Regions from separate parts of the Pseudomonas sp. BR20 genome, predicted to be linked through region 1. Evidence: riboswitches for the same ligand, from Rfam matches in the RefSeq annotation. Region 1 holds a riboswitch; each other region holds the start of a gene.

Region 1 (10,469 bases):
TGACGAAGGAGCCAGCATGACATTGACGGTCGAAACCCTGCTCGAACTGGCCATGGCCAACCCCATTAACGCCGAAATCACTGCGCGCCTGCCTGACCTTGGGGTGGACCAGTGCATGCTCACGGCGGGCTGCCTGTTCCAGGCGGTATGGAACCATCAGGCGAATCTGCCTGCCGATCAGGGCGTGAAGGACTACGACGTTTTTTACTTCGATACCGACGTGTCCTACGAGGCGGAGGACGCGGTGATTCGTGCGGCGGACGAGCTGTTCAAAGACCTGGGCGTCAATGTCGAGGTCAAGAACCAGGCACGGGTGCACCTTTGGTACGGTCAGCGCTTTGGGCGGCCTTATCCGCAGTTGCGTTCGGCCCGCGACGGGGTCGATCGTTATCTGGTGGCCGGTACGTGCATCGGCTTGGAGATTGCCACGGGCGAGGTGTATGCGCCGTATGGGTTGGACGATGTGGAGCTGGGAATTTTGCGGATTAATCCACTCCATCCGGAGCAGGCGTTGTTTGAGCAGAAGGCGCGCAGTTATCAGGCCCGGTGGCCTTGGCTGAGGATTGTAGGGGGTGGGGACGCCTGAATGCTTTGGCTGGGGGCGCTGCGTTATCGTTGGTGATTTTCGCGAGCAAGCTCGCTCCTACCGTTGATTTACGCTGAACTTTTACGTGGGTGCTGCACGTCCAAGATTCAAACCATTTCCGCCAAGGACAGACGATGACTTTCTTTATCTTCCTGCTAGCCTGCGCCGCAGCTGCCAGTACCGGCATTATTTTCAAGCCCGGCGCCTGGTACGAATCCCTGGTTAAACCCAGCTTCACTCCGCCCAATTGGCTGTTTCCGGTCGCGTGGACGATCATTTACCTGCTGCTGGCCTGGGCCGGTTATCGCTTGAGCCTGATCCCCGGCAGCCAAATGGTGCTGGCGCTGTGGGCCGCGCAAATTGCGCTGAATACCTTGTGGACACCGGTGTTTTTCGGCGCGCATCGCGTGCTCGCCGGGATGGTGATCATCGTGCTGCTGTGGATCACCGTCGCCGCCATGGTGGTATTGGCCGTGCGCCTGGACCTGATCACCGGCCTGATCCTGTTCCCGTACCTGGCGTGGCTGTGTGTGGCGGCCGCGTTGAATTTCTCGATCCTACGCAATAACCGCTGATGGCCCACCAACCTTGGCCCGCCAGCGAGGCGGAACTGGCCCAGATGCGCCGCTTCAATCAGAAGCTCGCCTGGCTGCCGCGCTTCAAGATCCGCAACCGCATCACGCCGCGGTTGATCCAGGCGCTGCTGCGCGTCAGTCAAACGCTCAAGCGCGCCGCACCGGCTGAAAGCAGGGTTGTCGACAACGTCCCCGTGCGCATCCTGCGGCCAGGCGGCAAGCCCAAGGGCGTAGTGCTGGATATCCACGGCGGCGGCTGGGTGATCGGCAATGCGCAGATGGACGACGACCTCAACCTGGGCATGGTGCGCGCATGCGATGTGGTGGTGGTGTCGGTGGATTATCGGTTGGCGGTCGACACGCCGGTCGAGGGGCTGATGGCGGATTGTTTGGCCGCTGCGCGTTGGTTGCTCAGTGCCGATGAGTTTGCCGGCCTGCCGGTTATCGTCGTCGGCGAATCGGCCGGTGGGCATCTGGCGGCGGCGACGTTGCTGGCCCTCAAGCAATGGCCTGAACTGCTCAAACGTATAAGCGGCGCGGTGTTGTACTACGGCGTTTATGATCTGGCCGGTACACCGAGTGTACGCGCTGCCGGGCCGGAGACGTTGCTTTTGGATGGGCCGGGGATGGTGGAGGCGTTGCGCATGCTCACGCCGGGGCTGAGTGATGATGAGCGCCGGCAGCCGCCGCTGTCGCCGTTGTATGGTGACTTTGAAGGGCTGCCCCCGGCGTTGATGTTTGTGGGGGAGTTGGACCCGCTCAAGGATGACACACTGTTGATTGCAGAGCGGTGGCCCAGGGCGGAAGTACACCTGTTGCCGGAGTCGGCCCATGGGTTTATTCATTTTCCGGTGGCGATGGGGGGACGCGTGCTTGCCTATAGCCGAGAGTGGATTACTCGGCTCATCGATGTTTCATCTTATGCAGGCGGAAAGTCTTCGTAGGATTTTGGAAGGTAGCCCCAAATTCTCAGAACGTCGGCTCGCACTTCAAACTCGAATCCAATCTGCGCGACGACCTTCGATATTTCTTCGGTATGGTCAATGTATGTTTGTGGGAGTAGCACTCCCAAAGAGGGCGCTGCTTGCCACAAGCCGATGTCGAACCATTCGACGTAAGCAAATGGGAACGGCAAGTGGTAAAACCACTCCACGTCCCATTCCGAAATATGGCCGGTGATGGATTTGGAACGATAGGACGGCTGCCAACCGCTACGCTGGCGGAAGTGGGTGATCAGCTCGTTCCACTTGGTATTGTTCGCTGCACTTGCCAGGTTTCTTGCCGCTACGGTGGCCTGGATGATCTTCCGGCTTTTATCATTCTGTCGGGCGCCGGGCCCTGGTAGTTCACTCATATTCATCCCTGTCGACTCATTCGTTTGATTGACACGTCACTGCGCGGCCCCAGCCATTTGATGGCGATCCAGGATATTGATTTTTCTTTTTTGTGCCGCTCGGAATTGTCTGGAAGGGTTACCTGATTATCTTCGTTATAAGCGGATAGGGAACTTAAAAACCGATCACCTAGTCAGGTTGATCCGATGCTCCTCTCCCATATAGAAGGACTCCACCATGCGCACATACACCCTGAACTACCTGTTCAACGATCAACCCCGTAGCCATGTGTTCGAACTCAAACATCCTGAATTGCCCTTGCATGAGGCGGCGTTGCACTTGCTGCAGTTGCATTTCGGCGATGCGGAGAATGGCTTGATTGTGCCTCCTGCGAATGCGACCCCAGAGGAGATTCTGGAGCAGGCGAAGTTGGTGGGGATTACGCAGATTGAGGCTGTATGAACCAAAGGCCTGGCATTCAGGCAGTCACCGCAGCCGACATCCCTGAAACGCTGATCTTCGTCCTGCATGCTCGCGCCGAGCTTTTCCCGAAGCTCAGCGCATCCGGGATGCCGCCGGACTTGGCGCAGTTTGAAGCGACTTATGTACACGGTGATGGCCAATTCCTTATCGCCCGTGCCGAAGGGCAGATCGTCGGCGCTATCGGCTACTTGCCTTACGACAGCCGTTTCCCCCGGTTGAATTTCCATGACCGCAAGACGATTGAAGTGGTGCGTCTGTTCGTCTTGCCAGCGTTCCGCCGCTTTGGTTTGGCGGGTGAGCTATATCGCACGCTGGAGGGCATGGCGCAGGCGAAAGGGGTCGAGGTGGTCTACCTGCATACCCATCCGTTTCTACCGGGGGCGATTGATTTCTGGATTCGCCAGGGGTTTGAGGTGGTGGATGTGGAAGCCGACCCGGTGTGGCAGACGACACACATGCACAGGCCTCTGTAGATCCAATGTGGGAGGGGGGGGAGTGGGCATGTCCTGTTCAGTTAGACCGCAACCGCAGTATCTGCGCCCCATCAAACGGGTCCGTCAGGTAATGCGCCTGCACCCCGAATGTCTCCTGCAAGCGCTCCGGCGTCAGCACGTCCAGTGGCGTGCCCAGCGCTACCAGGCGCCCACGATCCAGCACGGCCAGGCGATCACAGGTCAGCGCTTGATTCAGATCATGCAGGGCGATGAGGGTGGTCACCGGCAATCCTTGCACGCCTTTCAAAATCGCCAGTTGATGCTGGATGTCCAGGTGATTGGTCGGCTCATCCAGTAACAGGATCTGCGGCCGTTGCGCCAGGGCGCGGGCGATGTGTACGCGTTGGCGCTCGCCGCCGGAGAGGCTGCGCCAGGCGCGGTGGCTCAGGTGGGTGGCGTCCACATCATGCAGGGCCTGGCGCACGATGGCGTCGTCTTCGCCGGACCACGGGCTCAGCGCCGACAGCCACGGTGTGCGGCCCAGCGCGACGGCGTCGAACACGCGGATGGCGTCGTCGGTGTCGGCCTGTTGTTCCACCACCGCCAGCTGTTGTGCAATGGCACGGCGGGACAGGTCGCCCAGGCGTTGGCCGCCCAGGCGCACGTCGCCGCTGGCCGGGGTGCGCAAGCCGGCGAGCAGTTTGAGCAGGGTGGATTTGCCGGAGCCGTTCGGCCCGACGATCCCCAGGGTTTCACCCAACTGAACCTCCAGGTGGATATCGCGCAGCAACTCCGCCTCACGCACCTTGAAGCCCAGGCCGGTGCAACTCAGTACGCTCATCGCGCATTCCTCCGGCCAATCAGGATCAGTGCAAACACCGGCGCGCCGACCAGTGCCGTCACCACGCCGACCGGAATCACCTGGCCCTTGATCAAGGTGCGCGACAGTACATCGGCCGCAATCAGGAACAGTGCCCCGCCCAGCGCACTGGCGGGCAGCAGGCGCGAATGCCCGGTGCCGAGCAGCAGGCGCACCGCGTGGGGGATCACCAGGCCGACAAAGCCGATGGAGCCCACAATCGACACCATCACCGCCGTCACCAGCGCCGCGCACCCCACCAGCACAAACTGCACGCGGCGCACGGGGATGCCCAGGGACGCCGCCGAATCGCTGCCGAAGGTAAACGCATCCAACGCACGACGATGCCACAGGCACACCGCCAGGCCGGTGACCGCCACCGGCACCGCCAGCCACACCGACGGCCAGCGCACGCCGCTGAGGTTGCCCAGCAGCCAGAACATGATGCCGCGGGCCTGTTCGGAACTGGCCGACTTGGTGATCAGGAACGCGGTGAGCGCATTGAACAGCTGCGACCCGGCGATGCCCGCGAGGATGATCTGCCCGGTGCCGCTGGATGAGCCACTGGCCCGTGCGAGCAGGATCACCAGCGCAAACGCCGCCATCGCGCCGACAAAGGCGCCGGCCGAGAGTGAAACCAGCCCGCCGCCCACGCCCATCAACGCCACCAACACCGCGCCCGTCGAAGCCCCGGCGCTGATGCCCAGCAGGTACGGATCGGCCAATGGGTTGCGCAGCAACGACTGCAAAATCACCCCACAGGTCGCCAGCCCGGCCCCGCAGGCGGCGGCAACCAGGGCACGGGTGAGGCGGTAGTTCCACACCACGCCTTCATCGATCGGGTCCAGCACGTAACCGGCCGCCCACAGCTTGTTGGCGAGCACCTGAAGCACCACCTGGGGCGAGATGGCGGTTTCGCCGATGGCCACGCCGGCGAGCACGGCGATCAGCAATAGCGCCAGGGCGAGTAAGGTCCGGATCATTTCGGCAGGTCGTAGCCGTCGATGGCCGTGGCCAGTTGTTCCAGGCCATCGAACGTGCGGATGCTGGCCTGCAGCGCCAGGGCGTCGAGGATGATGATGCGGTTGTTTTTCACCGCGTCCATGTTGCGCGTGACCGGGTCGCTGCGCAGGAAGGCGAGTTTCTTTTCATGGTCGTCGGCGGGGTAGCGGCGGCGGTCCATGCGGGCGATCACCAGGAAGGTCGGGTTGGCCTTGGCGAGGGTTTCCCAGCCGACGGCGGGCCACTCTTCATCGGACTGCACCACATTGTGCAGGCCGAGGGTTTCGAGCATAAATTCGGGAATGCCCTTGTGGCCGGCCACGTACGGGTCGCTGGCCATTTCGGCGCTGGAAAACCACACCAGCGCGCTCGCCTGCTTGAGGCCTTTGCTCTGCACGGTGGCCACGGATTTGGCCAGGCGCGCCTTGAGCGCGTCGTTCAGGTGTTGGCCGCGATCCTGTACGTCGAAAATCTGCGCCAGCTGGCTGATGCTCTTGTAGATCGTCTCGATACGGAACGGCTCCAGTCGCGTGCCGTCGGCGCCCACCAGGTTGTCCTTGCCTTCGCAGTCGGAGGGCAGCAGGTAGGTGGGGATCTTCAGTTCGTGAAACTGCTCGCGGGTACCGACCACGCCTTGCGGGCCCACCACCCATTCCAGCTCGGCGGCCACCAGTTGCGGGCGCTTGGCGATCACCGCTTCAAAGCTGGGCTCGTTGTTGGCCAGGCGCTCGATGCTGTCGTTCTGTGCCTTGAACTGCGGCAACACGCTGTTGAACCACAGCGAGGTGCCGACCACGCGGTCAGCCACACCGAGGGCATAGAGCATTTCGGTGGCGGCCTGGCCGATGGTCACGCTGCGCGCGGGCGCCTGCGGGAAGGTGAGGGTGCTGCCGCAGTTTTCCAGGGTCAGCGGGTATTGAGTTGGCGCGGCTTGGGCCAGGGCGCAGAAACCCAGGGCACTGATCAGGGCGGTAACGCGTGGCAGCATGAGGCAATCTCCGTGTGAACCGTACGTGGGAACAGGGGAGGTACGGTTCGGAAATACGCCCTCGAACACTGCCGGTCGGGCAGGTAAGGATGTCCTTCCCGGACACCCCGCCGGTTAGTGATTTTGCTGGGCCGGCAGGTCTCCTGACTGATGCGTCGTCGCCACGCTCCGGCCTTCCCGGACGTGGTCCAGTGGCAGTGGGGAGCAGGCTCGGCATCTACAGTTGCGGGGGCAGTTCCGATTGACGCGGCATACCGCGCTTCGGATTCCCTATTAGTCCCGTTTGGGAACCGGCGCGGTATGGTAGTTGATTAGGGCGAGGCGATACAGCCCGAGGGGCGCCCAGTCAGACACGAATATCCTCAGGGCCCTGGATCAGCGCTTCGATTCGCGTGCCTGTGGCGCGCTCTTCGTTGCTGAAGCCGTCGTAGTCCGCCAGGTTGGCGAAGCGGATGCCGGTCAATTGTTCGATCTGGATCACGCTCCGCTGGTAGGTCCTGACCTGGCCGAACATCAGGTCGAGCTGACCCAGTTCGCGGCTTTGGTCGATCATATAGGCACTGGCAGAGGGTTTGCCGTCATCGCTGAGGTAGGCCACCACTTTCCAGAACGCCTTGGGGATTTTGATACCTCGGTAGACGCGGTCATCGTCGGCGAACACCGGGCCGCTGAACACCGTTGCCCGGGCTTTCCAACGTTGCGTGTTATTGAGGATGTAGTCTTCCAGTTCCAGCCAGGTCTTCTGGTTGAACCCGCTCATCTGCGGCGAGCAGTTGGTGAAGTGGAAGGTGTCGAGGTTGGCCGTTTTCGCCTCGTCGCCCCAGTTGGGGTCCTGGCGCCGTACCAGGTGGCCGCGATCCAGGCCATTGTTGGTGTAGAGCGCTTCGCCTACCTGCGCGCTGATCGGCAGGCGACCATCGTAGGCCCAGGTGTCGTTGCTGCGGATTATCTCCACATGCTGCCCGCCGTCGATATTAACCCCCACGTAAAGCGCCAGTCGTCGGGAACGGGACATCGTCACCGAGAAATGCGTGTAGTCCAGCCGCAGCGGTTGTACGTCATCCGCCAATGCTTCATCGGCGGTGGGCCAGGGCACCACGAAGCTGCTGAGAAAATCCTCCGCGTAGCCGCGTCGGTCCTGTAGATCCTTGGCGGCGGTGACACGGGGCGTTGCCGCCCGGGCTTCCATCAGCGCGGGCTTGACCGCGATCAACGGGCGCAGATCGGCGAGTCGTGGGCGGTGCGAAAGGTCGATTTTGGCTTTGCGGGCTGGCATGGGTAAGTCCTCCTTGGATAAACACGACTGCAACATGGATTGATGACAATTGATGACACGGGTTAACCCTGGGGGGCTATCCTCAAACGGTTACCGGAGCTACACCATATGCCAACAGGGAGCCAGCCAATGTGTGATCGCCACCACCGCAACCCGATTTTCTGCCTGATTCCGCCGTATATGCTCGACCAGATCGCGCGTCACGGTGATAAGGCCCAGCGCGACATCGCGCTGCGCACCCGCGCCAAGGACAGCACGTTCCGTTCGCTGCGCATGGTCGCAGTGCCCGCCAAGGGGCCGGCCCACATGGCCCTGGTGATGGGCGCCGGCAAACGGCGCTCGATCTACAGCGCCGAAGGCACCGACAGCCTGCCGGGCAAGCTGATCCGCGGTGAAGGCCAGCCCGCCAGTGGCGACGCCGCCGTGGACGAAGCCTATGACGGCTTGGGCGCCACGTTCGATTTTTTCGAAGAGGTGTTCGACCGCAACTCCATCGACGACGCCGGCATGGCGCTGGATGCCACCGTGCACTTTGGCCAGAACTATAACAATGCGTTCTGGAACTCGACCCAGATGGTGTTTGGTGATGGCGATGACCAGTTATTCAATCGCTTCACGGTGGCCCTCGATGTGATTGGCCATGAATTGGCCCATGGCGTCACCGAGGACGAAGCCAAGCTGATGTATTTCAATCAGTCCGGTGCCTTGAACGAGTCGCTGTCGGACGTGTTCGGCTCACTGATCAAACAGTATGCGTTGAAGCAAACGGCCCAGGACGCCGACTGGTTGATCGGCAAAGGGCTGTTCACCAAGAAGATCAAAGGCACCGCTCTGCGTTCGATGAAGGCCCCGGGTACGGCGTTCGATGACAAGCTGCTGGGCAAGGACCCCCAGCCAGGGCATATGGACGACTTTGTCCAGATCTACGAGGACAATGGCGGGGTGCATATCAATTCCGGCATTCCCAACCATGCGTTCTATCAAGTGGCGACGAAGATAGGCGGGTTTGCCTGGGAGCGCGCTGGGCGCATCTGGTATGACGCGCTGCGCGATGCGCGGTTGCGGCCGAACTCGGGTTTTTTGCGTTTCGCGCGTATAACCTACGATATCGCCGGCCGTCTCTACGGCGCGAACAAGGAGGAGCACAAGGCGGTCAAGGAGGGCTGGAAAGCGGTTGGCATTAACGTCTGACGTGAGGAACAGCCATGCAAATTTCGATCAAGGAAAACGGTGGGCCGGCGTTTTTTCCGGGTTTGGCCAAACCGCGAACCGTGCAATTGGACACGCTGCCCGAACCGGACCAGCAAGAGTTGCGGCAACTGATCGAGAAATCGGATTTCTTCCAGTTGCCGCAAAGCACGGCGCCGGAACCTGGCAACCCAGGCCAGGTGCATTACACCCTGACCGTCACGGAGGGAGCGCGCGAGCACACAGTCTGCGTGCTGGCGCCGGTGAAGTCCCAGGCGCTGGATGGGCTGGTGCAGTGTGTGCGCCGGCATATTCGCTAGGGCTGTTGCGCAGCCCTGGATTATTTGCGGTTCAGCCATACCGTCTGTGCATTGCAGAACTCACGCACGCCGAAGTGCGACAGTTCGCGGCCGAACCCGCTCTTCTTCACACCACCAAACGCCACCCGAGGGTCGGACACGCTGAACGCATTGACGAAGATCCCGCCGGTGTCCAGTTGGTTGGCGATGTCGTGGGCCTTGGCCTGGTCGGTGGTGAAGATGCTGGCGGTGAGGCCGAACTCGCTGTCATTGGCCAGGGCCACGGCGTGGTCGGCGTCGAGGGCGGTGATGATCGAGGCCACGGGGCCAAACAGTTCCTGTTTGAATGAGGTCATCTGGTCGGTGACGTCGGCCAGTACGGTCGGCGCATAGTAGTTGGCGGCGCCGGCGACTTTGTGGCCACCCAGCAGCAGGGTGGCGCCTTCTTCCAGGGTGGCCTGGACCTGGCCGTGCAGCTCGTCGCGGAGGTCGAAGCGCGCCATTGGGCCGACGTAGGTACTGGCCGAGGTCGGGTCGCCCATCACCAGCGCGCGGCTGGCTTCGACGAACTTGGCGGTGAAGGCGTCCACCACACCGGCTTCGATGATCAGGCGCTTGGCAGCGGCGCAGACTTGGCCGCTGTTCTGAAAACGACCGATCACTGCGGCCTGCACGGCGGCGTCGAGGTCGGCGTCGTTGAGCACGATGAACGGGTCGGAGCCGCCCAGTTCCAGCACGCACTTCTTCAGCGCGGCGCCGGCCTGGGAGCCGATGGCCATGCCGGCGCGTACGCTGCCGGTGAGGGTGACGGCGGCGATGCGCGGGTCGGCGATGGCCTTGGATACGCCGTCCTGGGTCACGTTGATGACTTCGAACAGACCTTCAGGGAAACCGGCTTTCTGCAACGCCGCTTTCATCAGGTACGCGCTGCCCATCACGTTCGGTGCATGTTTGAGCACGTAGGTATTGCCGGCGAGCAGGGTCGGCACGGCGCCGCGCAGCACCTGCCATACAGGGAAGTTCCACGGCATCACGGCGAGGATCGGGCCGAGCGGGCGGTATTCGATCTGGGCGCTGCCGTTGTCCACCAGGGTGGGTTCCGGGGCCAGCATGGCCGGGCCCTGGGCGGCGTACCACTCGCTGAGCTGGGCGCATTTTTCGATCTCGGCACGGGCCTGGGTAATGGGTTTGCCCATTTCCAGGGTGATCATCTGCGCCATCTCTTCGGCTTGGTCGCGCAGGGCGCCGGCCAGGGCCTGCAGCAATTCGGCGCGCTGGCTGACCGGCTGGCGGCGCCAGGTGCGGAAGGCTGCGGTGGCACGGTCGAGGGCGGCATCCAGCTGCGCGGCGGTTTCGTAGGGGTAGCTTCCGACGGTTTCGCCGGTGGCGGGGTTGATCGACAGGGCGTGGGTCTGGGGAGAAATAGCGTTCATGGCACCGTCCGG
Region 2 (10,469 bases), 870 kb from region 1:
CAGCACGCCAGGGGAAAACTGCGCACGGCCTTCGCCCAGCGCGGCGTCGAGGTCCAGGGTCCCGACCAGACGCTCTTCGGTGGCGCCCAGCGGCAAGGTGACGAACTGCCCGCTGGCCAGCAGGTCCGCCAGGCCACGGGCCAGGGTTGATTTGGCCATGCCGCGTGGGCCTTCAATCAGCACGCCACCGATCTTCGGGTCGATGGCGGTCAGGCACAGCGCCAGTTTCAGGTCGTCGGCGCCGACCACGGCGGACAGCGGGAAATGGGGAATATCGGTCATCAGCTGTCTTCTTCTATATCCAGCAACAGGTTTTCCAACGCCTCGCGGTACGCCCCCGGCTCCTGCCACAGGCCTCGCTGCTGGGCCTCCAGCATGCGTTCGGTCATGTCGCGCAGCGCCGCGGGGTTGTGCTGCTGCACAAAGGCCCGGGTGTCAGGGTCGAGCAGGTAGGCGTCGGCGAGCAATGCATATTGATGATCGTCAATCAGCTCAGTGGTGGCGTCGAAGGCGAACAGATTGTCCACGGTCGCGGCCATTTCGAACGCACCTTTATAGCCGTGGCGCTTCACCCCGTCGATCCACTTGGGGTTGGCGGCGCGGGAACGGATCACCCGGTTCAGCTCTTCCTTCAAGGTGCGAATCCTGGGCAGGTCCGGCTGGCTGTGGTCGCCATGGTAGCTGACCGCCTTGTCGCCGCTCAGGGTTTCCACGGCAGCGAGCATGCCGCCCTGGAACTGGTAGTAGTCGTTGGAGTCGAGCAGGTCGTGCTCGCGGTTATCCTGGTTCTGCAACACCGCCTGCACCTGGCTCAGGCGCTGGGCGAACTGCTCGCGAGCGGCGGTGCCTTCATCGGAACCGCCATAGGCGTAGCCGCCCCAGTTCAGGTAGACCTCGGCCAAGTCCTCGCGGCTTTGCCACAGACGCCCGTCAATGGCGCCCTGCACGCCCGCGCCATAGGCACCGGGCTTGGCCCCGAAGATACGCCAGCCGGCCTGTTTCGCCGCTGCCTCGTCATCCAGGCCGGACGCCAGCAACGCCGCGCGCTCACTGCGCACCTTGGCGGCCAGTGGGTTCATGTCGTCCGGCTCATCCAGGGCCGCCACCGCTTGCACCGCCGCGTCGAACAGGCGGATCAGGTTGGCGAACGCATCGCGGAAAAACCCGGACACGCGCAGCGTGACGTCCACGCGCGGGCGGTCCAACAGGCTGATTGGCAGGATTTCAAAGTCATCCACCCGTTGACTGCCCGTGGCCCACACCGGCCGTACGCCCATCAGCGCCATGGCCTGGGCGATGTCGTCGCCACCGGTGCGCATGGTGGCCGTACCCCACACCGACAGGCCGAGCTGGCGCAGGTGGTCGCCGTGGTCCTGCAGGTGCCGCTCAAGCATCAGGTTGGCCGACTGGAAACCGATGCGCCACGCGGTGGTCGTTGGCAGGTTACGCACATCCACCGTGAAGAAATTGCGCCCGGTCGGCAGCACATCCAGGCGCCCACGGCTCGGCGCGCCGCTTGGCCCAGCCGGCACAAAACGCCCGCCGAGGGCATCCAGCAAGCCGTGCATTTCCGCCGGGCCGCAGGCATCCAGGCGTGGCGCGACCACAATGCGCAGGCTTTCGATCACCGCCTTCACATCCTCCCAGCCGGGCTCTTCCAGCTGTTCCAGCGGCCCTTCCAATGCCTGCTCGATCAGTCGCGCGGCGTACAGTTCCAGGCGCTCGCGGGTATCACCAGCGGTACGCCACAACTGCGTATCGATCGTCTGCAACACCGCCGGGCGGCGGCCGGTCCAGGGCTCAGCCAGGGCGCAGTCCAGCGGGTCGAAGCCCAACTCGAAGGCTTTGGCCAACACGCGCAGCAGGCTCGATTGCGGGCCACGGCCATCGCCACGCGGGATGCGCAGCAAGGCCAGCAGGGTGTCAATCCGCAAGCGACCCTGCGGGGACTCGCCAAAGATATGCAGGCCGTCGCGGATCTGCGATTCCTTCAAGTCACACAGGTAGGTGTCCAGGCGCGGCAGCCAAATCGCAGCATCGGCTTCGCCATCCAGTTCAAGCTCCTGGTCGATACGGGTTTCGCGAACCAGCTTGAGAATGTCTTTTTGCAGCTCACGGGCACGGCGCGGGTCGAGCAGTTGGGCTTCGTAGTATTCGTCCGCCAATAGCTCCAGATTACGCAGCGGCCCGTAGGTTTCGGCGCGGGTCAGCGGCGGCATCAGGTGGTCGATGATCACCGCCTGGGTGCGCCGCTTGGCCTGGGCGCCCTCGCCCGGGTCGTTGACGATAAACGGGTAGATGTTCGGCAGCGGCCCCAGCAGCGCATCCGGCCAGCAGTTTTCCGAGAGCCCAACGCCCTTGCCTGGCAGCCATTCCAGGTTGCCGTGCTTGCCCACATGGATCACGCCATGGGCGCCGTAGGTGTGGCGCAACCAGAAGTAGAACGCCAGGTAGCCATGGGGCGGCACCAGGTCCGGGTCGTGGTACACCGCGCTGGCATCCACCTGGTAACCCCGGGCCGGCTGGATGCCGACGAAGGTCAGGCCCAGGCGCAGTCCGGCGATCATCAGGCGGCCGTCGCGGAACATCGGATCGTTGTGGGGAGCGCCCCAACGCTCCAGCACCGCCTGGCGATTGGACTCAGGCAAGCGCTGGAACATCGCCTCGTAGTCGTCCAGGCCCAGGCTTTGATGGCAGGGGCGCAGGTCGAGGCTGTCGAGATCGTTGGTGACGCCGCCGAGCAGATCATGGATCAGCGCAGTGCCGCTTTCGGGCAATTGATCCGGCACCGGATAACCTGCGGCTTGCAGAGCGCGCAGGATATTCAGCGCGGCGGCCGGGGTGTCCAGGCCCACGCCATTGCCGATGCGACCGTCGCGGGTCGGGTAGTTGGCGAGGATCAGGGCAATGCGTTTATCCGCATTCGGCAGCCGTGCCAGTTCGACCCAACGGCGCGCCAATTCAGCGACGAAATCCATGCGCTCGGGCGCTGCGCGGTAGCACACCACGTCCGACTGGCTGCGCTCGCTGCGCCAGGCCAGATCCTTGAAGCTGATCGGCCGGCTGATAATCCGCCCGTCCAGCTCGGGCAAGGCAATGTGCATCGCCAGGTCGCGAGGGCCAAGGCCTTGCTCGCTGGCCTGCCAGCCCGGCTGGTTATCCTGGGCGCAAATCGCCTGGATCACCGGGATATTGCGACGAAACGGCCGCAGATGCGGGGCCTCGGGGCTGGATTGGGCAAAACCGGTGGTGTTCAGGATCACCGCCGCGCCGACCTCATCCAGCAGGTCCTCGACCACCGTCAGGCAGCCGGGCTCTTTCAAACTGGCCACCGCCATCGGCAACGGGTTAAGGCCCGCCGCCTGCAAGCGCTGGCAGAACACGTCGATAAAACCGGTATTGGCCGCCTGCAGGTGCGAGCGGTAGAACAGCACCGCCGCCACGGGCCAATCCGCGTGCCACTCGGTCTGCCAGTCATTGAGACGAGGGTTGGCTTTATGCGGGTGATAAATCGCCGTGCGCGGCAGGGTTTGCGGCTCGGCCCAGGCATAGTCGCGTCCCAGGTAGCCGCTGGCCAGGCAGCGATAGAAGTCCAGGGCATTGCCCAAACCACCCTGACGAAGGAAGCGCCACAGGCGGTCGCGCTGTTCGGCATTCACCGTGCTCAGGCCGCTGAGTTCCGGGTCCGGGCGATCATCCCCCGGCACCAGGATCAGGGTGACGCCGCGCGCGGCCAGCTCCACCAGACGCTCGATGCCGTAGCGCCAGTAACCGATGCCGCCATGCAGCGAAATCAGGATGACCTTGGCGTGGCGCAGCACTTCGTCTACATACAGGTCGACCGAGGCATGGTTCTGCACCTGCATCGGGTTGGCCAGGCGCAGGCTGGGGTAGTCCTCCGGCAACTGCTGGGCCGCTTCGGCCAGCAGCGCCAGGCTGGAATCGCCGCTGCACAGAATCACCAGTTCGGCGGGGGTTTGGCCAAGGTCGGCAATATTGTCGTCCGCGACGAAACCACCGGGCTGAGTCCTGAGCAGGTGCATGGGTTAAACGCTGAGGGCGGCGCGCAGTTGCGCTTCGAGGCCCGCCGCGTCCAGCTCCTGGCCGATCAGCACCAGCCGTGTGATGCGCGCTTCGTCGGCGCCCCAGGCACGGTCGAAGTGCTTGTCGAAACGCGTGCCCACGCCCTGGATCAGCAGGCGCATCGGTTTGTTCGGGATGGCGGCGAAGCCTTTGACGCGCAGGATGCCGTGCTGAACCACCAATTGGGTCAGGGCGTCGAGCAGCAGCGCCTCGTCGGCTTGGGGCAGGTCGATGGAGATGGAATCGAAGGCATCGTGATCATGATCGTCTTCACCATCGTGGTGATGATCGTGGTGGCTATGGCGACCGTCGATATGTTCTTCGGAACCCGCGCCGAGACCGATCAATACATCCAACGGCAGGCGACCGCTGCTGGCTTCGATGACCTTCACAGCCGGCGGCAGTTCTTCGGCGACTTCCAGGCGTACACGGGCCAGGTCTTCGGCGCTGATCAGGTCGGATTTGTTGAGGATCACCAGGTCGGCGCTGGCCAGTTGGTCGGCAAACAGCTCGTGCAGCGGCGATTCATGGTCCAGGTTCGGGTCGAGTTTGCGCTGGGCATCGACCTGGTCCGGGAACGCGGCAAAGGTGCCGGCGGCCACGGCCGGGCTGTCGACCACGGTGATGACGGCATCAACCGTGCAGGCGCTGCGGATTTCCGGCCACTGGAAGGCCTGTACCAACGGTTTTGGCAGGGCCAGGCCCGAGGTTTCGATAAGGATATGGTCGAGGTCGCCGCGACGGGCGACCAGTTCGCGCATCACCGGGAAGAACTCTTCCTGCACCGTGCAGCACAGGCAGCCGTTGGCCAGCTCGTACACGCGGCCGTTGGCCTCTTCTTCGGTGCAACCGATGGAGCACTGCTTGAGGATCTCACCGTCGATGCCCAGCTCGCCGAACTCGTTGACGATCACCGCAATGCGACGGCCCTGGGCGTTGTCGAGCATATGGCGCAGCAAGGTGGTTTTGCCCGAGCCGAGGAAGCCGGTAACGATGGTGACGGGGAGTTTGGCCAGTGTTTTCATCGGATGCCCTTTGGGGCGGGCATACGGGACGATAGGCCCTGCGGCGGCGCGCAGCAGCAGATTTCGTCACCGGATCACCCCGCCCGGTTGAATTGGAAAATCGGTGACGAGGCAGGTCTCCTGGCTTGGGGCTTGCGGGTCTTGCGACCGGCGCTGACTGCGCCTTCCCGCCGTAATGGCAGTGGCGTGGCAGTCAGATAAACCCTTCACAGTTGCGGGGGCAGCCGCGGCTTGGACCGCGTTCCCTTCTTAGCTTCGGCCTGGGCCGAAGAACCTCGAAGGTGCAAGGCTACAGGGGCTCGCCGCATTTGACTACCGTCCCCGGCCCATGCTCTCCTACACATCTTGTTTCGGGTGCCCTTCACAGGGTGAAACGGGAAACCGGTGAGTCATAGCGTTATGACGAGTCCGGTGCTGCCCCCGCAACGGTAAGCGAGTGAAGCGTCAGATCCACTGTGCCTGTATGGCATGGGAAGGCGACGCTTTATAGACCCAGTGTCCCTCGCAAGCCCGGAGACCGGCCCGAATAACATCGAATAACAAACCCGCGGTGGGCGGGCGCTGTTAAAACCCTGCGTGCCTGGCTCGCGGGGTTTGCATGCGCTCGTTTCACCCTGACACCTGAAAGGGACGCGCCATGTCGATCATCAGCAGCACCTCGCACACCGCCAGCAGCTCCGCCACCCTCAGCCAACGCCTGACCGCCGCCATCGGTGCGTCGATCCTCGGCGCGTGCCTGGTGTATTTTGCCGGCTTCTCGCATATCGAGGCGGTGCACAACGCGGCCCACGATACCCGCCACAGCGCCGCGTTCCCGTGCCACTGAGGTCTGCCGACATGATCAAGCGTATTGCGCAAACCGCAGGGTTCACCGGCTTGCTGGCCGCCCTGCTGCTGACCTTGCTGCAAAGCTTCTGGGTCGCGCCGCTGATTCTTCAGGCGGAAACCTTTGAAAAGGCCCCAGCCGCGACTGAAGTCGTGCATGAGCACGCCGCGGGCGCCGCCGCGCACACCCACGACGCCGAAGCCTGGGAGCCGGCAGACGGCTGGCAACGCGTGCTGTCGACCACCGGCGGCAACCTCGTGGTCGCCGTCGGCTTCGCCCTGATGCTCGCCGGCCTCTATACCCTGCGCGCCCCTACCCGTACGGCCCAAGGCTTGCTCTGGGGCCTGGCCGGTTACGCCACCTTTGTACTGGCGCCCACCCTGGGCCTGCCACCGGAGCTGCCGGGCACTGCCGCCGCTGACCTGGCGCAACGGCAAATCTGGTGGATCGGCACCGCTGCCTCGACGGCGGCCGGTATTGCCCTGATCGTGTTTGGGCGCAACTGGCTGCTGAAAGTCCTAGGCGTGGCGATCCTGGTGGTGCCGCATGTGATCGGCGCGCCGCAGCCGGAAACCCATTCCATGCTGGCGCCGGAAGCCCTCGAAGCGCAGTTCAAGATCGCTTCGCAGTTGACCAACGTGGCGTTCTGGCTGGCGCTCGGCCTGATCAGTGCCTGGCTGTTCCGCCGCAACCGCGACGACCAATACTCGGCATGACCCTGGTGGTCGGCCTGGGTTGCCAGCGGGGTTGTGATGTAGACACCCTGCTGGGCCTGTTTGACAGCGCCCTCGCCAATGGCGGGATTGAGCGCCAGCGTGTCACGGCACTGGCCAGCATCGACCGTAAACAGGACGAGCCTGGGTTGCTCGCCCTGGCCCGCTTGCTCAATCTGCCGTTGCAGTGCTTCAGCGCCGCGCAACTGGCGGCGTATGAAGACCGGCTGAGCCACAAATCCAACGTCGCCTTTGCCCATACCGGCTGTTATGGCATCGCGGAAAGCGCTGCCCTGGCCCTGGCCGAACAGCTCTGCGGCGGTCCTGCCCGCTTGTTGATCACTCGCCAGAAAACCGCCCAGGCCACCTTTGCATTGGCCTGCGCCAGCTAAAATCCCGATAATCGCCCTTCCCGATCATGAGCAATCTTCATGCTCGCCCGCTTTTGCACAGGAATTCTCCATGACCGTCTACTTCATCGGCGCCGGCCCCGGCGATCCGGAATTGATCACCGTCAAAGGCCAACGCCTGATCCGCAGTTGCCCGGTGATCATCTATGCCGGCTCGCTGGTGCCGGCGGCGGTGCTGGAAGGACATCAGGCGCAACAGGTGGTCAACAGCGCCGAACTGCACCTGGAACAGATCATCGAACTGATCAACACCGCCCACGCCAACGGCCAGGATGTGGCCCGCGTGCACTCCGGCGACCCGAGCCTGTATGGCGCGATTGGCGAGCAGATCCGTTACTTGCGTGAGTTGGGCATCCCTTTCCAGATCATTCCCGGAGTAACGGCGGTGGCAGCCTGCGCCGCGTTGCTGGAAACGGAACTGACCCTGCCGGACATCGCCCAAAGCGTGATCCTGACCCGCTACGCCGATAAAACCAGCATGCCGGCCGGGGAAGAGTTCGACAGCCTGGCCCGGCATGGCACGACCATGGCGATTCACCTGGGGGTCAATCATCTGGAGAAGATCGTCGCCGAACTGCTGCCACACTATGGCGCGGACTGCCCGATTGCGGTGGTGCACCGGGCGACATGGCCGGATCAGGATTGGGTGGTTGGCACACTCAGCGATGTTGCCGACAAAGTCGCCGCCAAGGGCTTTCGGCGTACGGCGCTGATCGTGGTGGGCCGGGTGCTGGCCAGTGACAGTTTCAGTGAGTCATCACTGTATCGGGCCGGGCATGCGCACCTTTATCGACCTTGATTATTTACTTCACGAATAACCAATAAAACATTGATTAAACTGAATAAACACAAAAAATGTGGGAGAGGGCTTGCTCCCGATAGCGGTGTGTCAGCTTCCTCATGAGACGACTGAGGCACCGCTATCGGGAGCAAGCCCCCTCCCACACTTGATCTTTATTGTTAGATAGATGGTGTAAGAGCTTGAATTAAAAGCATAAAAAAACGGCGCTCACGGGCGCCGTTTTTTATGTTCGCAGTGAACGCCTTACTCAGTAGTAGGCGTTTTCTTTCTGCGTGTGGTCTGTCACGTCACGGACGCCCTTGAGCTCCGGAATGCGCTCCAGCAAAGTGCGCTCAATGCCTTCACGCAGGGTCACGTCCGCCTGGCCACAGCCCTGGCAGCCGCCGCCGAACTTCAATACGGCGATGCCGTCATCGACGACGTCGATCAAGCTGACCTGACCGCCGTGGCTGGCCAGCCCCGGGTTGATCTCGGTTTGCAGGTAGTAGTTGATACGCTCGTTGACCGGGCTGTCGGCGTTGACGTTCGGCACCTTGGCGTTGGGCGCCTTGATGGTCAACTGGCCGCCCATACGGTCGGTGGCGTAGTCGACCACGGCATCGTCCAGGAAGGCTTCGCTGAAGTTGTCGATATACGCGGTGAAGCTTTTCAGCCCCAGGGCGGTGTCTTCAGGTTTCTCTTCACCGGGCTTGCAGTAGGCGATGCACGTCTCGGCGTACTGGGTGCCAGGCTGGGTGATAAAGACGCGGATGCCGATACCCGGGGTGTTCTGCTTCGACAGCAGGTCAGCCAGGTAATCGTGGGCGGCGTCGGTAATGGTTATGGCAGTCATGGAAACTCCTCACAGGCTTGCCGGCAGTTTACGCCAAAATATTACGCAGGTACAAAGTCCTAGTAATTTTGTCGGAAAAGACTCTCGCCCCAGTCAGAGGTTTTCATAACGGTTCATATCCAGCACCCCCTCTTCCACTGGCGTGTTTTCGCGGATGTACTGGGACAAATCGTGGAAATACTGCCAGAACAACGGATGGCTACGGCGCACGCCCCAGCGATCGACGATTTTTTCAAAGCGCTTGGCGTCCTTGGCCCGCTCCATTTCAGCCACGAACTCCGGCACTTCCTGTGCCGGAATATTGAACATGAAGTTCGGGTAGCTGCTGAGCACGCCCGGATAGAGGGTCAGCGTGTCCAAGCCCGGCTGATAACGGTAGGCCTCACCGAGCAGGAAGGCCACGTTACTGTGAGCGCGGTTGCGCAGCAGGCTGTACACCACACGCTGGCCGCTGGCGGTTTCGATGCGCAGCATCGTGGCTTCGGGCAACTGATCGATCACCTTGAGCCCCGCCGCCGGGCGCGAGGTCAGGCGGCTGAGCGCCTGCTCCGCATCCTGCAACGCCGGGTCGATGCCATCACGCGAGCAGTACGCCCCGGCGCAACGGTTGATCGGGTCCGGGCTGGCGTTCAGGTAGCCGTAGCGGGTAAGCAATTGGTTGGCAAAGTCACGCTTCGGGTCTCTTTCATCCAGATGCAGGCCGGTGGGCTTATCGTCATCGATCGCCTCATAGTCCAGCCACAGCTTGATCTTGCCGCTGTTCTGGTACCAATCATCCATAAAGGCGTCGCGGCTATCGGCGGGCATCAGGCGCAGGAAGTTCTGCTCGGCGCCGTTGCGGATCAGGTCGAAGTACAGGCGGGTCTGGGCCTGATGCGATACGTTGCCGAACACGTCGAAGTTGACCACCAACTGGTAATAGGTGCGTTCGAGCAATGGAAAGTCGAACAACCACATCGTCTGCGGGACTTCACCGATCAGGCCTTTATTGACCGAGGCGCTGTCAAAGTGGCGAAAGATGCTTAACAGCGCGTTGTCGTTGCCGACCCATAGCGTCGACCAACTGGGCGCCGGCAGCTCGGCATAGCTGTCCCGCCGCAGCGCTTCGTACTGGTTGCGCTTATCACGGTACTTGAGCCACAGGCTGAGCACACTGCCCACGTCGTCATTCTGCCCTGGCATCGCCAGCAACGGCGTGGCCTGGCCGCGATAGCGAGCATCGGTGATGTACAGGTCGTGGTCGGGCGCCTGGAACAGCGCCCAGAAATTGTCGCGGATCACATCCGTGGCAATTTGCCCGCGACACACCGGCCCGCGAATAAACGTGCGCACGAAGTACTCGGCGTTATCCAGCATGAACTGGTAGCGCGCATGGGCGGGAATCGCCTCGAATGTCTCGAAAGGATTGGCCCGACGGCCGGGGCCATAGCCCGGCAAGGCGCTCGCCTGCCAGTCACCGCTGTAGAACAAGGCTTTGATCCGCGCCATTTTCTCTGCGCTGAGGGGGTATGTGATGTGAGTCTTGTGGACGATCACCCCTTGTACGGGCCACAGGCGGTAGTACACGCGGGTGCCGGGATCGTCATTGGGACGACGGGTGTTGATCAGGTCAATCGGCTGGCCGCTGGGGGTACGCGAGCGCACCCACTGGAAGAAATGCCCCGGCTCACCGCCTTCGAAATAGAGGTGCGCAATAAACAAATGCTCGAACAGCCAACGGGCCACCAGGCTTTCCCGGGCGCCGGGGGCATTGAACAGGTTTTCCCATTGCAGCACCT
Region 3 (10,469 bases), 330 kb from region 1:
TGACGTAGATGCGGGTCGGGGCCATCAGCAGGTCGGTCAGCGGTTTGCCGTCGAGTTGGATGTTCTCGATGTCGGCGCCGGACACTTCGATGATCTTGCGGATCAGCGAGTAGCCGTTGGAGTGCGGGCCGGACGATGGCAGGGCGAGCAGGGCGTCACCGGCAGCCACTTTGGAGCCGTCGATGATTTCAGCTTTTTCTACCACGCCGACGCAGAAGCCGGCCAGGTCGTAGTCTTCGCCTTCGTACATACCTGGCATTTCAGCGGTTTCGCCGCCGACCAGGGAGCAACCCGACAGTTCGCAGCCGGCGCCGATGCCGGTCACCACCTGGGTGGCGGTCTCGACGTTCAGCTTGCCGGTGGCATAGTAGTCGAGGAAGAACAACGGCTCGGCACCGCATACCACCAGGTCGTTGACGCACATGGCCACCAGGTCGATGCCGATGCTGTCGTGCTTGTTCAGGTTCAGTGCCAGGCGCAGCTTGGTGCCCACACCGTCGGTGCCGGAAACCAATACAGGCTGCTTATAGCCGGCCGGGATCTCGCAGAGGGCGCCAAAACCGCCCAGGCCGCCCATGACTTCGGGGCGCGCAGTGCGCTTGGCGACGCTCTTGATGCGTTCGACCAATGCTTCACCGGCGTCGATGTCTACACCGGCGTCCTTGTAGCTCAGGGAGGGTTGCTTGCTCATGATCCAGGCCTTTAGGGGGGATTCAGGGGTAACGACCGAGCGGGCAGGCGCTTTTGGTAAAAGGCCCAGCCGTTGACGGTCTGCGAAGGCGCGCGATTTTATCAGGCTTGAGGGGCAGCGGCCATCCTCGGGCCGACGGGCAGGGCACATAGATTTAAAAAAGCAGGTTAAAAAAATGCTAATCGGGTCTGTTCAGGCACGTATTAAGGTATAGCCTTTAAACCGCTGTCGTTAATGACATGGCGAAAACTTACCGGGACCCCGTGAATGTTTTAGTTGTCGCTGTGGTCACAGCCTGGCTATGCCGATTTCACGCGGTCTGTTCCAGCCGCTAAATTTGTCGTTCGGGAATCTTCCATGCGTCTGTGTAATGTCTTTTTTGTAGGCTGCTTGTCGTTGATCAGCCTGGCGAGTCATGCCGAAACCCTCAATGGCCTTTATCAAGTACTTGAACCGGTCAACAGCCAGTCCCCGCAGGAGCGCGACCAGGCCACTCAGCGTGCGTTGCAGACCCTGGTCATCCGCCTCACCGGCGATGCCAAGGCCGCCGAAGGCCCGGGCCTGGCGGCGATTCGCAAGGATCCTCAGCAAATCATCACTCAATACGGTTACGACGCCGGCCCGCCCGAGAGCCTGCAAGTGGACTTCGATCCGGTCAGCACTGATCGCGCCTTGCGTGACGCCGGGCTGTCGATCTGGGGCAGCAACCGGCCATCGATCCTCGGCTGGTGGCTGAACGACTCCACCGAAGGCAGCAGTCTGGTCGGCGATGGCCAGGCTGCTGCCCAGGCGCTGCGCCGTGCGGCACAACACCGTGGCTTGCCGTTGCGCCTGCCGCTGGGGGATCTGGATGAGCAGGTCGTCGCCACGGCGCCGAATCTGGAAAGTGCCGACGCCACACCGTTGCGCGCCGCGTCCGAGCGCTACGGTGCCGACGCCTTGCTTGCCGTGCATGCACGCCAGGAAGGCAATCAATGGCAGGCCAAATGGCGACTATGGCTGGGCGACAAGAGCGAGCAGGGCACCGCGCAAGGCGCCGACACTGGCGCGCTGGCCGATGCCGTCATGCTGGCGGTCAGCCAAAAACTGGCGCCGCGCTTTGCGGTCAAGCCCGGTGTGAGTACCGAACAATTGCTGGAAGTGCAGGGCATGAACCTGGAGCGGTACGCGGCCCTGGGACACCTGCTCGAGCCGTTTGGCGGTCAGCCGCAATGGGTGGATGGCAATCGTATTGTGTACCGGGTCAACGGCAGCGCCGATCAGTTGCGTACCCAGTTGAGCCTGGCCAAATTGCAGGAGGTGCCTGCGGGTGAGGCCCCAACTCAGCAACCGGTCATCGAAGGCACGCAACCGCCTGCCGCCCCGGAGCCCCAGGCGCAACTGCGTTTTCGCTGGTAAAAAGTTCTTCCTATATAGATAGAAGCAAGTAATGGAGTGGTTTATGGCGGATACGCGTCGTTGGGTGTGGCTTGGCGGGATCGTCCTGCTGTGCGTTTTTGTGTTCTTGCTGCATTCGATCCTGACGCCGTTCCTGGTTGCGTTGCTGCTCGCCTATCTGTTCGATCCCGTGGTGGATCGCCTGGAAAAAGCCGGTCTGTCGCGGACCTTGGGTGTGGTTGCAGTGTTTGCGTTGTTCACGTTGATCATCACCGCGCTGGTGCTGGTGCTGGTGCCAATGCTGGCCAAGCAACTGTTTCGGCTCTATGAGCTGGCGCCGCAGATGCTCGACTGGCTGCAGCACACGGCGATGCCGTGGGCCCAGACCAAGCTCGGGCTGGCGGACGGTTTCTGGAAGTTCGACAAGGTCAAGGCGGCGATCAGCGAGCACATGGGCCAGACCACCGATATTGTGGGGGTGATCCTCAGCCAGGCGACCGCCTCCAGTCTGGCGCTGATCGGCTGGCTGACCAACCTGGTGCTGATTCCGGTGGTGGCGTTCTACCTGCTGCGCGATTGGGACATCATGATGGCCAAGATCCGCAGCCTGCTGCCACGCAACCGCGAAGAGCGCATCGTGGCCCTGGCCGGCGAGTGCCATGAGGTGCTTGGCGCCTTTGTGCGCGGGCAGTTGCTGGTGATGCTGGCACTGGGGATCATCTACGCGGCAGGCTTGATGGCCATCGGCCTGGAGCTGGGCCTGTTGATCGGCCTGATTGCCGGCCTTGCCGCTATCGTGCCGTATATGGGCTTTGTGATCGGTATCGGCGCGGCGTTGGTAGCCGGGCTGTTCCAGTTTGGCGGCGACCTGTACCCGATGCTGGGGATTGTCGCGGTGTTCATGGTCGGCCAGGCCTTGGAAGGCATGGTGCTCACGCCGTTGCTGGTGGGGGACCGGATTGGCCTGCACCCGGTGGCGGTGATCTTTGCGATCCTGGCCGGCGGCGAGCTGTTCGGCTTTACCGGCATCCTGCTGGCCCTGCCGGTGGCGGCGGTGATCATGGTGCTGGTGCGCCACATGCACGATTTGTACAAGGATTCCGACGCCTATACGGGGGTCGAAGACCCCGAGCTGTAACCGCTGCGTCATAAACCCGGCTTCGGCCGGGTTTGTTGTTTATGGGGCTACGGCGTCAAACAATCCGCTTAAAACCGGCAAGTTAACGCAAACCTTTGATTTTGCTTGCGGTCTGCTGCATTGTGCGCCCGGCGTCACGGGTATAAACTTTGCAAACTTTACACAGAGGCCACTAACGGTTCGATGGGAGCCGTTCAGTCAGCATGAAACCGATTCAGCTGCCCTTAGGTGTGCGTCTGCGTGATGACGCTACCTTTATCAATTACTACCCAGGCGCCAATGCCGCTGCACTCGGCTATGTCGAGCGGCTCTGCGAAGCCGACGCCGGGTGGACCGAAAGCCTGATCTATCTGTGGGGCAAGCACGGCGTGGGGCGTACCCACCTGTTGCAGGCTGCGTGCCTGCGTTTCGAGCAGATGGGCGAGCCGGCGGTCTACCTGCCCCTGGCCGAGTTGATGGATCGGGGCATCGGGATCTTCGACAACCTTGAGCAATACGAACTGGTGTGCCTGGACGATCTGCAGGCGGTGGCCGGCAAGGCGGATTGGGAAGAGGCGCTGTTCCATCTGTTCAACCGCTTGCGTGACAGCGGCCGGCGCTTGTTGATTGCTGCCTCTACCTCGCCACGCGAGTTGCCGGTGAAGCTGGCCGACCTCAAGTCGCGCCTGACCCTGGCGCTGATCTTCCAGATGCGCCCGCTGTCCGACGAAGACAAATTGCGCGCCCTCCAATTGCGTGCATCCCGTCGCGGCCTGCACCTCACCGATGAAGTCGGGCACTTTATCCTCACCCGGGGCACCCGCAGCATGAGCGCGTTGTTCGATTTGCTCGAACAGCTCGATCAGGCCTCTTTGCAGGCTCAACGAAAATTGACGATCCCTTTTCTCAAAGAAACTTTGGGCTGGTAACTGGTTGAATCTACGGGCTTCGGCAATTTACAGGCGCCAGAAATCCTGCGTTTAAGCCACGTTGGCTACGCATTTGAACCGATAAATGGAATTACGGCTTAGATGTCATAGTCCAATCGCGAAGTCACATAGATCACGATTGAATTTGCAAATCGATGTGATAGAAGGCATAGTCTCGACTTCTTTACATACCAGCCACGGTCGTGCCCATGCTAAATCGCTTCGCACCCCTCGTGCCCCTCGCACTCGTTACCCTGTTGTTTGGTTGCGCCTCCCACCCTCAACAGGTGGTTGAGCAGCAAAAAACTCAACAACAGTCCCAGGCAAAATTCGTTGCTGCACAATCTGCTTCTGTTTATGAAGAAACGCTTTATAAAGAAGAGCAAGCAACCGAAAAGGAACTGGCCGATTTTTCCGGCAACAAGCCTTACCAGCTTCCAGTTCTGGCCGACAGCATCCTCGAACGCGGCATGTCCCTGATCGGTACCCGTTACCGTTTCGGCGGTACCTCTGAGGCCGGTTTCGACTGCAGCGGTTTTATCGGCTACCTGTTTCGTGAAGAAGCTGGCATGAACCTGCCACGCTCCACTCGCGAAATGATCAACGTGAAAGCACCGTTGGTCGCGCGCAACAACCTCAAGCCCGGTGATCTGCTTTTCTTCAGTACTGCAGGCCGTGGTCGCGTAAGCCATGCCGGTATCTACCTGGGCGATAACCAGTTTATCCACTCCAGCAGCCGTCGCAGTGGCGGTGTTCGAGTCGACAGCCTGGGCGACAGTTACTGGAGCAAAACCTTCATCGAAGCCAAGCGCGCACTCGCCATGGCCCCGACTACGGTTACCGCCAGTAAGTAAACTTAAAGTGATACTTGAAGTTTGACGTGTAAGGGCTAGAATCCCTGGACATTGTTGTAATCCGTTCGCGCGAGCTTTGCTTGCGCGTTCTGGTTTTCAGCGTTCGGCAGCGATAGCCGCATCCAGACCAGGATTGTTCTGCACATGTCGACCACAGCCCGCCTGCTCCTTATTCTCTGCGCCGCGCTGATCAGCGCCTGCGCCAGCCGGCCGCCGCCTGCTCCCGTTGCGGTCAAGCCCAAGCCGGTATTCAACTATTCCACCCAGAATTTCTCGCCTGCGGCCGAAGACGTGCTCTTTCGTGCGCTGGGCCTGGTCGGCACGCCTTACCGTTGGGGCGGCAACACGCCGGACTCGGGTTTTGATTGCAGCGGCCTGATCGGCTTTGTCTTCCGCGACGCCGCCGGCATCTCCCTGCCGCGCACCACCCGCGAACTGATCGTGATGCGCGCCCAGGATGTCAGTGAGCAGAACCTGCAAACCGGCGATTTGCTGTTCTTCGCCACCGGTGGCGGTTCCCAGGTCAGCCACGCCGGGATCTACGTGGGCGAAGGCCGCTTTGTCCATGCACCGCAAACCGGCGGTACGGTGAAGCTGGATACCTTGTCCAAGGCGTATTGGCAGAATGCTTATCTGAGCGCCAAGCGTGTGTTGCCAGCAAACCTGGCACGTAATCCCTGAACCAAACACCGAACTAAATGTGGGAGGGGGCTTGCCCCCTCCCACATTGGTTTTATGTTGCTTCTGGAGGCGTTTATTGAGCCGCCGACACCCGCCACACCTTATTCCCCACATCATCCGCCACCAGCAGATCCCCCTGCTGATCAATCACCACGCCCACCGGCCGACCCATGGCTTTCTCATCTTTGTCGAGGAACCCGGTCAGCACATCCACCGGCTGACCTTTAGGCTGGCCACCCTCGAATGGTACGAAGATCACCTTGTAGCCACTGTGTGGCTTGCGATTCCACGAGCCATGCTGGCCGATGAACGCGCCGTTACTGAAAGGCGCCGGGAGTTTGCTGCCCTCGGCGAACGTCAGGCCCAAAGACGCCGTGTGCGGCCCCACCGCATAGTCCGGCGCAATTGCCTTGGCCACCAGGTCCAGGTTCTGCGGTGTGACGCGCACATCCACATGCTGGCCGTAATAGCTGAAGGGCCAGCCATAGAACCCGCCATCCTTGACCGAGGTGATGTAGTCCGGCACCAGGTCGCTGCCGATCTCATCGCGCTCGTTTACCGCTGTCCATAGCTTGCCGCTCTGGGGTTCCCAGGCCATGCCGTTAGGGTTGCGCAGGCCGGAAGCGAAAATGCGGTGCTGGCCGCTGGCGCGATCCACTTCCCAGATAGCCGCCCGGCCCTGTTCCGCTTCAAGACCGTTTTCGCCGACGTTACTGTTGGAGCCGACGCTCACATACAGTTTGCTGCCGTCCTTGCTGGCGACCACGTTCTTGGTCCAGTGGTGATTGATGCTGCCGCCCGGCAGGTCGACCACCTTGGTGCCAGGCGCCTTGATCGCGGTTTCACCCGCTTGATAGGGGAAGCGCAACAGCTTGTCCGAATCGGCCACGTACAGGTCATTGCCGACCAGTGTCATGCCGAAGGGCGAGTTGAGGTTTTCCAGGAACACCGTGCGGGTCTCGGCGACGCCATCGTGATCGGCATCGCGCAACAGGGTGATGCGGTTCGGGCTTGGCACCCCGGCACCGGCGCGGCCCATGACCTTCTCCATGACCCAGCCGCGAATGCCCGTGGAATCATCCGGTTTGGGCGGCGCATTGGTTTCCGCCACCAGCACATCGCCGTTGGGCAGCACATATAGCCAGCGCGGGTGGTCCAGGCCTTCAGCGAACGCCGCTACTTGGGTGCCGGCCGCTGCGGTTGGCTTCACGCCCTCTGGCCAGCCGATTGCCGGGGCAATGTTCACGGTGGGGATCAGGGTTTTGTTCGGTTCCGGTAGCTGGGGCGATGGCCCGGTGCCGTCGGACACCTGCAGGGTGGAGCTTTCACCGCAGGCGGCGAGGGTGCCGGCGAGCATGATGAGTAGGGCGAGTCTGGTTTTATGCATGGTGTTCTCCTTGATACCTGTAAGGGTAGAGGAGGGCGCTGGTGCGATGGTTCAAGTGCAAGGCCAGCTTTAATTGACGCTCCACCCCCAACCCACTAACCTTCGCGGCTTGTTCCAGGTGCTCTGTGACCCATGGGTCGACCGAGTGAAACAGGGAAGCCGGTGAGCGAGCGCACTTGTACACAGTGCTGCCGCGATTCCGGCGCTGCCCCCGCAACGGTAAATGAGTCAAGACGGTGCCTTTTGCCACTGTATCGCCCGCGATATGGGAAGGCGCGCCGTCGGCGTGTTCGCTCTGTAGATGAGCAAGCGCGCCACTCATGAGCCCGGAGACCGGCCTGGATCATCCAACAGCATCACGGTGGGCGATGCTTGGCTGTCTGTTTTTTCCTGCCTGCCGTTTTTGTCCAGCCCCAACGGAGAGCTGCCATGACCGATACCCCCGACCGCGACGAACGCCACCTGGCGCGCATGCTGCGCAAAAAAGCCGTGATCGACGAGCGCATCGCCAATTCCCCCAATGAGTGCGGCTTGCTGCTGGTGCTGACCGGCAACGGCAAAGGCAAGAGCAGTTCCGCATTCGGCATGCTCGCGCGCGCCATGGGCCACGGCATGCAGTGTGGTGTGGTGCAGTTCATCAAAGGGCGCAACAGCACCGGTGAGGAGTTGTTCTTCCGTCGCTTCCCCGAACAGGTGCGTTTCCACGTGATGGGCGAAGGCTTCACCTGGGAGACCCAGGACCGCCAACGCGATATCGCCGCCGCCGAAGCCGCCTGGGCCGTCTCCCGTGAACTGCTGCAAGACCCCACCATCGGCCTGGTGGTGCTGGATGAGCTGAACATCGCCCTCAAGCATGGCTACCTGGACCTAGATCAGGTTCTCAGCGACCTGCAAGCCCGTCCGCCGATGCAACACGTGGTGGTCACCGGCCGTGGCGCCAAGCCTGAACTGATCGAAATGGGCGACACCGTCACCGAAATGGGCATGCTCAAGCACGCGTTCCAGGCCGGTATCAAGGCACAGAAGGGCGTCGAACTTTGAATCAGCCCCGTCATTGCCCGGCCGTCCTGATCGCCGCACCGGCGTCCGGCCAGGGCAAAACCACCGTCACCGCCGCGCTGGCCCGTTTGCACCGCAACCTGGGGCGCAAGGTGCGCGTGTTCAAATGCGGCCCGGACTTCTTGGACCCGATGATCCACGAGCGCGCCAGCGGTGCGCCGGTGTATCAATTGGACATGTGGATGGTGGGCGAGCAGGAAAGTCGTCGCCTGCTGTGGGAAGCGGCGGGCGAGGCCGACCTGATCCTGATCGAAGGTGTGATGGGCCTGTTCGATGGCACACCGTCCAGCGCCGATCTGGCGCGGCACTTCGGCGTGCCGGTGCTCGCAGTAATCGACGGCACCGCCATGGCCCAGACCTTTGGCGCCCTGGCGCTGGGCCTGGCGCGCTATCAGCCGGACCTGCCATTCGCCGGGGTGCTGGCCAACCGCGTCGGTACCCTGCGCCATGCGCAACTGCTGGAAGGCAGCCTGACCGAAGGCCTGCGCTGGTATGGCGCACTGTCCCGCGAAACCGGGATCGAACTGCCCAGCCGCCATTTGGGCCTGGTGCAAGCCAGCGAGCTGAACGATCTCGACGTGCGCCTGGACGCCGCCGCCCAGGCATTGGGCAGCAGCTGTGAAGTCGCATTGCCGCCACCGGTGACCTTCGCCGCGCCGGAAGTGATCGCGGCCGAGCCGTTGCTGGCCGGTGTACGCATTGCGGTGGCCCGTGACGAAGCCTTCGCCTTCACCTATGGCGCCAGCCTTGACCTGCTGCGAGCGATGGGGGCCGAACTGACGTTTTTCTCGCCGATCCATGATCGCCAGCTGCCCGAGGCTGACAGTCTCTATTTGCCCGGCGGTTACCCGGAACTTCATCACCAGGCGTTGTCGGAAAACACCCCGATGCTTGAAGCTATTCGTAACCACCATGCCGCCGGCAAGCCCTTGCTCGCCGAGTGCGGCGGCATGCTCTACCTGCTGGATTCGCTCACCGATGTCGACGGCATCCGCGCCGAACTGGTCGGCCTGCTGCAAGGCGATGCGGTGATGCAAAAGAAACTGGCCGCCCTGGCCCTGCAAAGCGTCGAACTGCCGGAAGGCGTGCTGCGCGGGCACACGTATCATCATTCCCTGACCAGCACCGAGTGCCAGCCGATTGCCCGTGGCCTCAGCCCGAACGGCGGGCGCGGTGCCGAAGCGGTCTTCCGACAGGGGCGGATGACCGCCTCTTACGTGCACTTCTATTTCCCGTCGAATCCGACGGCGGTAGCCGCCTTGTTTGCGCCGGACCGAGCTGAAACCCTATCCACTGTGGGAGGGGGCTTGCCCCCAATAGGGCTATGACCGACAACGCTTTCCCCCAGGCCGACCGCGACGCCGTCTACCGCGCCATCGCCGAACGCCGTGACATGCGCCACTTCAGCGGCGGCATGGTCGCCCCCGAATTGCTGCATCGCCTGCTCCAGGCCGCGCACCAGGCGCCCAGCGTCGGCCTGATGCAGCCTTGGCGGTTTATCCGCATCAGCGACCGCGCGTTACGAAGCCAGATTCAACAGTTGGTGGAAGAAGAGCGCATGCGCACCGCCGAGGCGTTGGGCGAGCGCTCCGACGCGTTCATGAAGCTCAAGGTCGAAGGTATCCACGACTGCGCCGAAGTGCTGGTGGCGGCGTTGATGGATGATCGCGAGCGCCACATCTTCGGGCGGCGCACCTTGCCGGAGATGGACCTGGCGTCGCTGTCCTGTGCGATCCAGAACCTGTGGCTGGCCGCGCGGGTCGAGGGGCTGGGCATGGGCTGGGTCTCGCTGTTCGAACCCCAGGCCCTGGCCGACCTGCTGGGCCTGCCGCCCGGTGCGAAACCCCTGGCGGTCTTGTGCCTGGGGCCGGTGACGGAATTTTACCCGGCACCGATGTTGCAGCTCGAAGGCTGGACCGAGCCTCGGCCGTTGAGTGACATGTTGTATGAGAATGTGTGGGGAGTGAGTCAATGAGTGTGGCTTTGCTGTGTGTCGCTGCGGTGGCGCTGGATGCGCTGCTGGGCGAGCCCAGGCGCTGGCATCCGCTGGTGGCGTTCGGCAATTTTGCCGGGCGCATCGAGCAGCGTTTCAACAGCGGTGGCCGTGGCTGGCGCAGCCATGGCGTGACCGCGTGGTTTATCGCCGTGGTGCCGTTGACCCTGCTGGCCACCGCGTTGTCGTGGGCGCCGTATATCGGCTGGGTTCTGGAGATCCTCGCGTTGTACTGCGCCCTCGGCATGCGCAGCCTCGGCGAGCATGTGATCCCGGTGGCCCAGGCCCTGCGCAGCGATGACCTCGACGCGGCCCGCACACGGGTGAGCTACCTGGTCAGCCGCCAGACCAGTGAGCTGGACCGCACCGAAGTCGCCCGCG

What was found. Region 1 has a riboswitch for cobalamin ahead of ACHPFG_RS21615 (ABC transporter substrate-binding protein). Riboswitches for the same ligand answer to the same signal wherever they lie in the genome.
Region 2: linked by a shared signal. The riboswitch ahead of cobW (cobalamin biosynthesis protein CobW) and the one ahead of ACHPFG_RS21615 (ABC transporter substrate-binding protein) in region 1 are both predicted to bind cobalamin.
Region 3: linked by a shared signal. The riboswitch ahead of cobO (cob(I)yrinic acid a,c-diamide adenosyltransferase) and the one ahead of ACHPFG_RS21615 (ABC transporter substrate-binding protein) in region 1 are both predicted to bind cobalamin.

What each region holds. Positions count from the first base shown of each region.
Region 1 covers NZ_CP172012.1:4,716,153-4,726,621, reverse strand. Annotated here, with positions in the region: gene ACHPFG_RS21655 (nucleotidyltransferase family protein) at 17-586, shown strand; gene tspO (tryptophan-rich sensory protein TspO) at 721-1,161, shown strand; gene ACHPFG_RS21645 (alpha/beta hydrolase fold domain-containing protein) at 1,161-2,105, shown strand; gene ACHPFG_RS21640 (DUF6678 family protein) at 2,081-2,521, opposite strand; gene ACHPFG_RS21635 (hypothetical protein) at 2,733-2,957, shown strand; gene ACHPFG_RS21630 (GNAT family N-acetyltransferase) at 2,954-3,451, shown strand; gene ACHPFG_RS21625 (ABC transporter ATP-binding protein) at 3,489-4,253, opposite strand; gene ACHPFG_RS21620 (FecCD family ABC transporter permease) at 4,250-5,254, opposite strand; gene ACHPFG_RS21615 (ABC transporter substrate-binding protein) at 5,251-6,261, opposite strand; cobalamin riboswitch at 6,378-6,571, opposite strand; gene ACHPFG_RS21610 (DNA/RNA non-specific endonuclease) at 6,608-7,537, opposite strand; gene ACHPFG_RS21605 (M4 family metallopeptidase) at 7,667-8,728, shown strand; gene ACHPFG_RS21600 (protealysin inhibitor emfourin) at 8,743-9,045, shown strand; gene ACHPFG_RS21595 (aldehyde dehydrogenase family protein) at 9,066-10,457, opposite strand.
Region 2 covers NZ_CP172012.1:3,850,183-3,860,651, forward strand. Annotated here, with positions in the region: gene ACHPFG_RS17785 (ATP-binding protein) at 1-282, opposite strand, end outside; gene cobN (cobaltochelatase subunit CobN) at 282-4,043, opposite strand; gene cobW (cobalamin biosynthesis protein CobW) at 4,047-5,108, opposite strand; cobalamin riboswitch at 5,202-5,401, opposite strand; cobalamin riboswitch at 5,444-5,648, shown strand; gene ACHPFG_RS17800 (CbtB domain-containing protein) at 5,746-5,934, shown strand; gene ACHPFG_RS17805 (CbtA family protein) at 5,946-6,650, shown strand; gene ACHPFG_RS17810 (cobalamin biosynthesis protein) at 6,647-7,039, shown strand; gene cobM (precorrin-4 C(11)-methyltransferase) at 7,110-7,856, shown strand; gene nfuA (Fe-S biogenesis protein NfuA) at 8,107-8,691, opposite strand; gene ACHPFG_RS17825 (fatty acid cis/trans isomerase) at 8,785-10,469, opposite strand, start outside.
Region 3 covers NZ_CP172012.1:5,045,392-5,055,860, reverse strand. Annotated here, with positions in the region: gene purM (phosphoribosylformylglycinamidine cyclo-ligase) at 1-691, opposite strand, end outside; gene ACHPFG_RS23215 (DUF2066 domain-containing protein) at 1,049-2,089, shown strand; gene ACHPFG_RS23210 (AI-2E family transporter) at 2,133-3,206, shown strand; gene hda (DnaA regulatory inactivator Hda) at 3,410-4,114, shown strand; gene ACHPFG_RS23200 (C40 family peptidase) at 4,324-4,968, shown strand; gene ACHPFG_RS23195 (C40 family peptidase) at 5,113-5,649, shown strand; gene ACHPFG_RS23190 (PQQ-dependent sugar dehydrogenase) at 5,723-7,036, opposite strand; cobalamin riboswitch at 7,136-7,392, shown strand; gene cobO (cob(I)yrinic acid a,c-diamide adenosyltransferase) at 7,466-8,077, shown strand; gene ACHPFG_RS23180 (cobyrinate a,c-diamide synthase) at 8,074-9,423, shown strand; gene bluB (5,6-dimethylbenzimidazole synthase) at 9,420-10,070, shown strand; gene cbiB (adenosylcobinamide-phosphate synthase CbiB) at 10,067-10,469, shown strand, end outside.